Regions from separate parts of the Gemmiger qucibialis genome, predicted to be linked through region 1. Evidence: a T-box and tRNA genes for the amino acid it is inferred to sense, from the RefSeq annotation. Region 1 holds a T-box; the other holds one or more tRNA genes.
The links. A T-box is a leader RNA that pairs with one kind of tRNA and senses whether it is charged. The one in region 1 lies ahead of tyrS (tyrosine--tRNA ligase), so its partner is inferred to be a tRNA-Tyr.
Positions count from the first base shown of each region.

Region 2: it has a tRNA-Tyr gene. The T-box ahead of tyrS (tyrosine--tRNA ligase) is inferred to sense a tRNA for this amino acid. The anticodon was not compared.

Region 1 covers NZ_JAQFEN010000011.1:60,472-64,890, forward strand. The annotation lists gene radA (DNA repair protein RadA) at 1-1,137, opposite strand, end outside; gene tyrS (tyrosine--tRNA ligase) at 1,289-2,509, opposite strand; T-box leader at 2,579-2,847, opposite strand; gene PG062_RS13010 (sugar transferase) at 3,590-4,168, shown strand; tRNA gene PG062_RS13015 (tRNA-Cys) at 4,337-4,411, opposite strand.
Region 2 covers NZ_JAQFEN010000001.1:123,967-128,385, forward strand. The annotation lists gene PG062_RS00590 (class I SAM-dependent methyltransferase) at 1-593, opposite strand, end outside; gene PG062_RS00595 (DUF1294 domain-containing protein) at 820-1,101, opposite strand; gene PG062_RS00600 (alpha/beta hydrolase) at 1,146-1,838, opposite strand; tRNA gene PG062_RS00605 (tRNA-Tyr) at 1,964-2,048, opposite strand; gene PG062_RS00610 (hypothetical protein) at 2,311-2,454, shown strand; RNA gene ssrA (transfer-messenger RNA) at 2,736-3,088, opposite strand; gene smpB (SsrA-binding protein SmpB) at 3,151-3,618, opposite strand; gene recR (recombination mediator RecR) at 3,728-4,321, opposite strand; gene PG062_RS00630 (YbaB/EbfC family nucleoid-associated protein) at 4,336-4,419, opposite strand, start outside.

The DNA of each region.
Region 1 (4,419 bases):
CGGCAAATCGCAGGCAGTCTCGTCCAGTTTCAGACCGCCAATGATGTTGATATACACATCCTGGTTGCCAAACACATAGCCCGCGCGCTTTTCCAGCACGGCCAACAGCAGATACATACGGTTATAGTCAAACCCGCTTGCCGTGCGTCGTGGGCTTGGAAACGCCGTTTTCGTTACAAGTGCCTGAATCTCGCTCAGTACTGGCCGCGTACCTTCCATCACGCAGGCAACGCAGGTACCGGAAATGCCAATCGGCCGCCCTTCCAGCATGACCTGCGAGGGGTTTTCGATTTGTTCCAATCCCTTGCCGGTCATATCAAACATGCCGATCTCATTGGTGGAGCCGTAACGGTTCTTCACGGCGCGCAGCACGCGGTACGGCAGGGTCTTGTCGCCCTCAAAGTACAGCACAGTATCCACAATGTGCTCCATGACTTTGGGACCCGCAATGGCACCGTCTTTGTTGACATGGCCGACAATAAAGGTCGGTATCTCATTCGTTTTTGCCACATTCAAGAAGCGTGCCGAGCTTTCCTTGACCTGGCTGACCGTGCCGGAGGACGACGCCACATCCGTGCAGCGCATCGTCTGGATGGAGTCGATCACTACAAGATCCGGCTTCATCTGTTCAATCAGCCCGCAGATTTCATCCACATCGCTTTCCGCCACAATAGAGATATTATCCTGCGGCACATCCAGCCGAACGGCACGCAGCTTGATCTGCCGTACGGATTCTTCGCCCGTCACATACAGAACCGAGCGCGTCCGGCTTACTTCGCCGCACAGCTGCAGCAGAATGGTAGATTTGCCGATGCCCGGTTCGCCGCCAATCAAAATCACACTGCCCAGCACAATGCCACCGCCCAACACGCGGTCCAGCTCTGCAATGCCAGTTACAATGCGGCTTTTTTCTTCGGTCGTGCTTACGTTTTTCAGTTTCAACGGTTTCAGGCTGGTCTGACCCGTCACACGTACCGGCGCGGCAGCGCGGCCGGAAGAAGACTTTGCCGGTTCTGCCACCACATCTTCGGTCATCGTGTTCCATGCACCGCAGGACGGGCAGCGGCCCAGCCAGCGGGGACTGGTTTCGCCGCACTGGTTGCACACATAAATTGTTTTCAGCTTATCTTTTGGCATGGTTGCTCCCCCGGCCGCATTTTTCGTACCCTTTTATTATATCCTAAATCTCGTGTGGGGGCAAGGTATGCGCCCAAAATAAAGCGGCAGGCTGCCGCCCGGTGTGCCGGGGATGCAGCAGCCTGCGCGCTCATTTTATAAATTCAGACAATCAAAGCATTACCTTGTGGTAGGTCTTTTTCCCCTTTTTGATCACAACACCATTCTGGAGTTGCTCAACCGTCAGACCAAAGGTCGGGTCGGTCACTTTCTCGCCGTCCACCAGAACGCCGCCCTGCTGTACCAGCTGGCGGGCTTCACGGTTGGAACCGCACAGCTTGGCGCCAACCATGGCAGCCAGCAGGCCAACCTTACCGTCCTTGACCAATGCGGCATCCAGCTGGGTAGTAGGCATGTTCTCGTGGTCGGCTACGCCGCTGAACAGCTGGCGGGCTGCACTCTGGGCCTTTTCAGCTTCCTCGGCACCGTGCACCATGCTGGTCAGCTCGTAAGCCAGGATTTCCTTGGCCTTGTTCAGCTGTTCGCCTTCCCAGTGGTCCATCTCATCAATCTGCTCCAGCGGCAGGAAGGTCAGCATGCGGATGCACTTGAGTACATCAGCATCGCCGACATTGCGCCAGTACTGGTAGAACTCGAACGGGCTGGTCTTGTTGGGGTCAAGCCAAACGGCGTTGCCGGCGGTCTTACCCATCTTTTTGCCCTGGCTGTCGGTCAGCAGCGTGATCGTCATGGCGTAAGCATCCTTGCCCAGCTTGCGGCGGATCAGCTCGGTGCCGCCCAGCATGTTGCTCCACTGGTCGTCGCCGCCAAACTCCATGTTGCAGCCGTAATTTTGGAACAGGTGGTAGAAGTCGTAGCTCTGCATAATCATGTAGTTGAATTCCAGGAAAGACAGGCCCTTCTCCATGCGCTGCTTGTAGCATTCGGCGCGCAGCATGTTGTTCACGCTGAAGCAGGGGCCAACTTCACGCAGCAGCTCAATGTAGTTCAGGTTCAGCAGCCAGTCAGCGTTGTTCAGCATCATGGCCTTGCCTTCGCCAAACTCAATAAAGCGCTCCATCTGGCGCTTAAAGCACTCGGCGTTATGGTCAATGTCCTCTTTGGTCAGCATTTTGCGCATATCGGTACGGCCAGAAGGGTCGCCGATCATGGTGGTGCCGCCGCCAATCAGGGCAATGGGCTTATTGCCTGCCATCTGCAGGCGCTTCATCAGGGTCAGGGCCATAAAGTGGCCGGCGGTCAGGCTGTCGGCTGTGCAGTCAAAGCCGATGTAGAAAGTAGCCTTGCCGTTGTTGATTACTTCCTTGATTTCTTCCTCGTCCGTTACCTGGGCAATCAGGCCGCGGGCTTTCAGTTCGTCATAAATGGTCATGGGGTGCATCCTCCTTGGTTTGTGCGGCAAGGGCAAAAAATAAAACGCCCCTGCCAAATGTTGAATTTGGCAGAGGGCGATCAAATACGCGGTACCACCTCTGTTTGCCCGTGTCTCACGGCGGCGGGCCTTCGCGGGTGCGGTAGCCAAAGTGTACAACTGCGACACCCAAACGCTGTAACGTGCGCACACGGCCCAGCCTAACAGCCTTTAATCAAAGGCGTTCAGCCTGCTGCTCAGGGATGTATTCACCGCTTTGCCTGCCAGCCCCTTACACCAACCGGGGCCTCTCTTTCGCATACAGCAAAACGGTTACTCGTTCCCGTCCTTGCATTTAACTGTTTACTAAATTAGCATATGTTGCCGCTTTTGTCAAGCGTTTGGCGGCAGCTTATTTTTCGATCTGCTTTTCATAGAACGTGATGGACAGCGAAACGCTGATATCATTATTGACCGAAAGATTCTCGCTGGCCGAAACCGCGATCTGTTCAATCGCGCAGCGAAAGCGGCAAAGGAGGCCTTTTGACCTTTTTTACTTGCCGCAGCAGTTTTAATCATGTTCATTTCCACCATGGCAGACCACTACAGGCTGCCGTGAATTATTCGTTGTTATTCTAGCCTATTTCATCTGTTTTGGCAAGCATTCATTTCCTACTCGTGCAGCCCCGCCGGGCATACGCATTCATATGTTGGCCCTGCGGATTCATCTTCAAGGATGCTGACAAAGCTCTTTATCTGGTAAAAGAAAACAGTAGACGCGGATGTGCAATCTATTAACGTCTCCTTTTCATTATCATTTGCTCCCAGCTGGTACAAGTTGGGAGCTTTTTTCTTCGTTCAAACATAAAAATTCATATCAGATGTATCTTTATACTGTATTTTAACGTACACTCATAATATTTCTTCATGAATCTTGTCGAAACATATTGATTTTGAGTACATTTTGGGCTAACATTGTAAATAGCTTTTGTTGTATTTGCCAGGCCCCATACATTTCAGAAAGGTCGATGCCGTATGTATCATCCGGCTATGGAACCCCGCCCCGTCAGCTGCTCATCTTTTGTACCTTTACTGCGCAGGATGAGCTATCTCATCCTCAAACGCGGGTTTGATCTTGTATTTTCTTTGGTTCTGCTTGTTACCTGCGCGCTGCTCATGGCTGTGATTGCGCTTGTTGTTTGGCTGGATTCCCCCGGCAAAATCATTTACACACAAATACGGCTTGGATACGGCGGGAAGCCTTTTACTATCTACAAATTCCGTTCTATGCAGCAAAGCACTGCCCCGGATGATGCGAAGTGGACCAGTGAAAACGACACACGCATTACCCGCGTTGGCCATATCCTGCGCCTGACCCACCTGGACGAACTGCCGCAGCTGCTCAACATCTTTATGGGCGAAATGAGCTTTGTTGGCCCGCGCCCCGAACGCCCCACTGTTTATGACGACCTTGACGGCAAAGTCGAGAACTTCCGCAGCCGTATGCAGGTTATGCCGGGCCTGACTGGTTACGCGCAGGTCAATGGCGGCTATGATTTGAACCCTGCAGAAAAGCTCAAATATGATTTGATCTATATCAATCACTGCTCTGTACTGTTTGACCTTTGGTGCCTGCTAAAAACAATACCTGTTGTTTTTACAATGAAAGGCGCAAGGTAATATATTTTTGCCGGAAAGCAAAACGCCCCGTAAGCATTTTGTTATGCACGCTTACAGGGCATGAGACTTTCATATCGTCACTTATTTTTATGGGGAATCAACTATCGCACAAAATCCAAGGGGCTATATACAGAAAAACTCCCGCGGGCAACCTGCCTGCGGGAGTTTTGGAGGTGACGGGCAGATTTGAACTGCCGAATGAGGGTTTTGCAGACCCTTGCCTTACCACTTGGCCACGTCACCATAATAAG
Region 2 (4,419 bases), on a different contig from region 1:
AGCGGGGCCAGGGTATCCCCCAGCAGGGCATGTTCCTGCACGGCAAAGCCGCCCGCCTGCAAAAATGCCAGGTATTGCGGCACCATCCAGCTGTTATAGATTTGCAGCCCCGCGCACCGCATGGCAAGCATGCGCAGCCGGGTGCGGGGTACCTCGCCATGCACAAAGGTTGGGGCAAACAGCTGGCCGCCGGGCTTGAGCACCCGGTAAATTTCTGCCAGAGCCTTTTCCGGCCGGGGCATAATGTGCAGGGCGTTGGCGATCAGCACCGCATCAAAGGTTTCGTCCGCATAGGGCAGGCTGGTGGCATCCTGCACCGAAAAGTGCAGCCCCACCCCGCGGGGTTTCAGCTTTGCCTGGGCGATCATTTTGGGCGAAAAATCCGTAGCCTCCCAGTCCCGCACCAGGCGGGAAAGCCGGAAGCTGAGCTGGCCGGACCCGCAGGCCAGTTCCAGCACGTTCATTTCCGGCGTCAGGTGCGGCTGCATCTGCTGCGCAATGGCAGCATACAGCGGCTCGCTGCTTTGCATCAGCGGGCCATAGCAGCTGGCCCACTGCTGCCAGAATTGCTTGTTATCAGTTTGTTTTGACATTGAGCTTTTTTTCACTTCCTTGGTCAGCAAATGTTAGATTTGACTAACATTTGATTCATAAAAACGGCGGTGCGTTGCCGAACCGTCGCAATTTTTTTCTGGGGAACGCCTTGTTTGTTTTGATCAGGCGCCATTAGTTTATCATGGCTAACCCAAAAAGTCAAATGCTCTGTCGGGGTCCCGGTGCTGCGGCACCGTTATTGCTCCGGCAGAGCATTCCGATTGTTCAAACCAGGCCGCTGTTCCCTGCCAGCCACACCCCAGCGGCCAGCTGTGCGGCCAGAATCAGCGGCATACCCACCACAAAATACCAGTGCTTGGTTTTGTGGTGGAACAGATACATGCCCGCCCATGCCCCGGCGCTGCCGCCCAGCAGGGCTGCGCCAAACAGTGCGGCTTCCGGCACGCGCCACCGGTGCCGCTTGGCTCGGCGTTTGTCCTCCGCCATCATCAGCAGCGCCGCCGCGTTGATAATAACCAGGTACCCCGCCAACATTGTAATGGCCATGGTCTTTCCTCTCTCTTTCTCATGGTTCAAGCCTTGAGCGGCTCTTACCGGTGTGCCTGCTCCCAGGTTTGCATGGCATTTAGCTGAGCCGGGGTGTGGAACCAATGCTCGCCCGGTTCGTATACCGTCAGTTCCGCATGGTGTTTTTGGGCGAACGCCGTCACCGTATCCCGGCTTGTCATGGTGTCCTGCCCGGCGTACAGGATTGCTGTGGGGATCTGCCAGCCATCCAGCGGGTGTTGGCGCACCCAACACAGGTACCGCCACGAAAGGGTCTGCCCAAATTCTGTGGTGATCTCACCTTTTTCGCAAAGCTGCTCCGGCGTTACTTTTGCCCACTGCATCATATCACAGATCAGCCGCTCCATATCCACAATCGGCGAAACAAACAGCGCTTTTTCAATCGTTGCCCCGGCAAAAGCCAACATGGAAAAATAGGCCCCGATGCTGTTGGCCCGCAGCCGAACCCCCTGCCAGTGCTGCTGCAGATAGGCCAGCACCGTTTGCAGCTCTGGCACCACCTGCCAGGGAGTAAAGTCAGTTTCCCCCGTGCGGTCTCCATGTTCCGGCAGGTCAATGCCCAGCACCTGCCAGCCGGTTGGGGCGGCAAGCGCCGCAAATGCTGCGGCTTCCGTTTTATTACCGCCCTGGCCATGCACGAACAACCAGATGTTGGGGGCCGGTTCGCCGTACAGTACAGCCGGAATTGTGCCAATTTTTAATTCTTGAGTGCACATTTGTGGTTTTCCTCTTTATGTGTTGGACAACACTGTAAAAAACGTTTGAAAAAAGGGGCTGATGAGCTCGTCATTTTTTAGCGATACAACAAAAAAAGCTGTGACACATTTTTGCCACAGCTTTTTGGTGGGAGCTGGTGGATTCGAACCACCGAAGCATTAAGCAGCAGATTTACAGTCTGTCCCCATTGGCCACTCGGGAAAGCTCCCATATTCATTTGTGCCTCTGCCTTAACAGCGCTTGATCATTATAGCAGGATAAGATGGAAAAAGCAAGCCCTATTTCAAAAATATTTTTGTAAACGGCGGAACGGGAAACGGACGGCTGCGGTGGCAAGTGCCTTGCAATCCGAGAAAAACAATGCTACACCGAAAGAAACAGCCTGAGATACAGGGAGATCACCGCCCAGAGTATTCAGCGCATGCAAATTCTGCACCGTGGTTCTTTCATGCCCATTTTTAGGAGAACGCAATGAAGAAGCTGCTTGTTTTGATGCTGGCCATGCTGACCGCAGTGACCAGCCTGGAACAGTTCAAAATGAATTCTATCTGCCCGCGCCAGTACCGGCTGTGTTTTTACATGGACGTTTTGCCCGGCGTGGAAATTGTGCCGTAATGGCCGCGCCAACATTTGTTGAAACCACGATGCACGCACACCGTATTTTTTTATGCCTGCCCTGTATGAGGGGCAGGCGGCTATTCGCAGGGCATTCAAACACCGGGCAAACCACTGGTATAATGAGAGTGATTCCGCCGAGGATGACGAACGCACGGCATCCGCGTTCCGCATCGGCCATCGGGCTGGTACTGCGGTACTGCCGCCCTGTTCGACTCCTTAGCAGCTCACGGAGCACCAAAACAAAAACACCCGCCGGGGTACGGCGGGTGCTTTTATTTTGGTGGAGCTGACGGGAGTCGAACCCGTGTCCGAAAAGAAAGCGGTTAGAGTATCTCCGGGCGCAGTGCATTTATTAAAATTCCCGCAGTGCGAGCGAGTGCACACGCTTGACACATTGGTAGCTTCATAAATTCATGACAGGCGGCAAAGCTTAGGCCCGTGCACGTTCAGTACCTAATCGACGCCCTGACCCTGTGCGGTACTAAAACAGGCAGGACGGTCGTGCCTAATTAGGCAGCGACGGCAACAGTATAATCGTTGTCAGTTAATTTTGTTTGGCACTTTTATCGTGGTGCACCGCCACGGCCCGCTGCTCACGCCTCTCTCTCCCCGTCGAAACCATTACAGCCCCATATAAGCGCTATGCGGCAGAACCACACAGCGTGGGAAAACAAAAGTGTGTGCGCGAAAAAATTATCTTCTTGTTTTGATTGCGCGGTCAATATCGCGCTTGGCGTCCCGTGCGGCGGCATCAGCACGCTTATCGTACAGCTTTTTGCCTTTGCACAGGCCCAGTTCCACTTTTACACGCCCCTGCTTGAAATACAGTTGGAGCGGCACCAGTGTGTACCCCTGCAGTTTGATCTGCTGCTGCAAATGGCGAATCTCGCTTTTATGCGCCAGCAGGCGGCGGGGGCGGCGGGGATCTTTATTAAAGATATTCCCCTGCTCATATGGGCTGATGTGCATGCCTTTCAGGATGATCTCACCATCATCAATATCTGCCCAGGAATCCTTCAAGTTGACCCCGCCGGCACGCAGGCTTTTGACCTCGGTGCCGACCAGTTCAACGCCGGTTTCCAGCGCTTCGATGACAAAATACTCGTGGCGCGCTTCACGGTTTTGGGCAATCACCTTTTTGCCGGGCTTTTCCTGTGCCATCAAGCGCACCTCCTTTCAAAGCCGTTTTCCCCTGCAGCATGCAAATCCATTCCGCTAAGGGGTATACAGTATAACGCAGTAAAATCGTTTTGTCAAGCCAAATCGGGCGTCACATTTCGCCGCGGCCTTCCATAGCGCGGTACAAAGTGGTTTCATCAGCGTATTCCAGGCTGGAACCAACTGGCAAGCCATAGGCAAGGCGGGTGGTTTTGATGCCCAGGGGCTTGATGAGCTTGGCCAGGTACATGGCGGTCGCCTCGCCTTCCACCGTAGGGCTGGTGGCCATGATGACTTCCTTTACGGTGCCGTCCAGGCGGGCCAGCAGCTCCTTTACGCAAAGCTGATCCGCGCCGATGCCGTCCATGGGGGAAATCAGGCCATGCAGCACATGGTACAGGCCGTTGAACTCATGGGTGCGCTCAATGGCTTTTACATCCCGCGGGGATTCCACCACGCAGATCACGGAGCGGTCCCGTTTGGGGGAAGCGCAGATGCTGCACACCTCATTGGCGGTATAATCCTGGCAAAGGCGGCAGCGGTGCAGCTTGACCTTGGCGTTTTCAATCGCCTTGGCCAGCTCCATGGCCTGCTCATTGCTCATGGACATTACCTCATAGGCCATGCGCACGGCACCCTTGCGGCCAATGCCGGGGAACCGGGCAAACTGGTCCGCAAGGTTTTCAAGGGGTTCGGCGTTCTGCATGCAGCGGCCCCCGATCAGCCCAGGCCGGGGATATTCATGCCGCCGGTCATTTTAGCCATTTCTTCGTCAGAATCCTTATCCACTGCGGCAACCGCGCT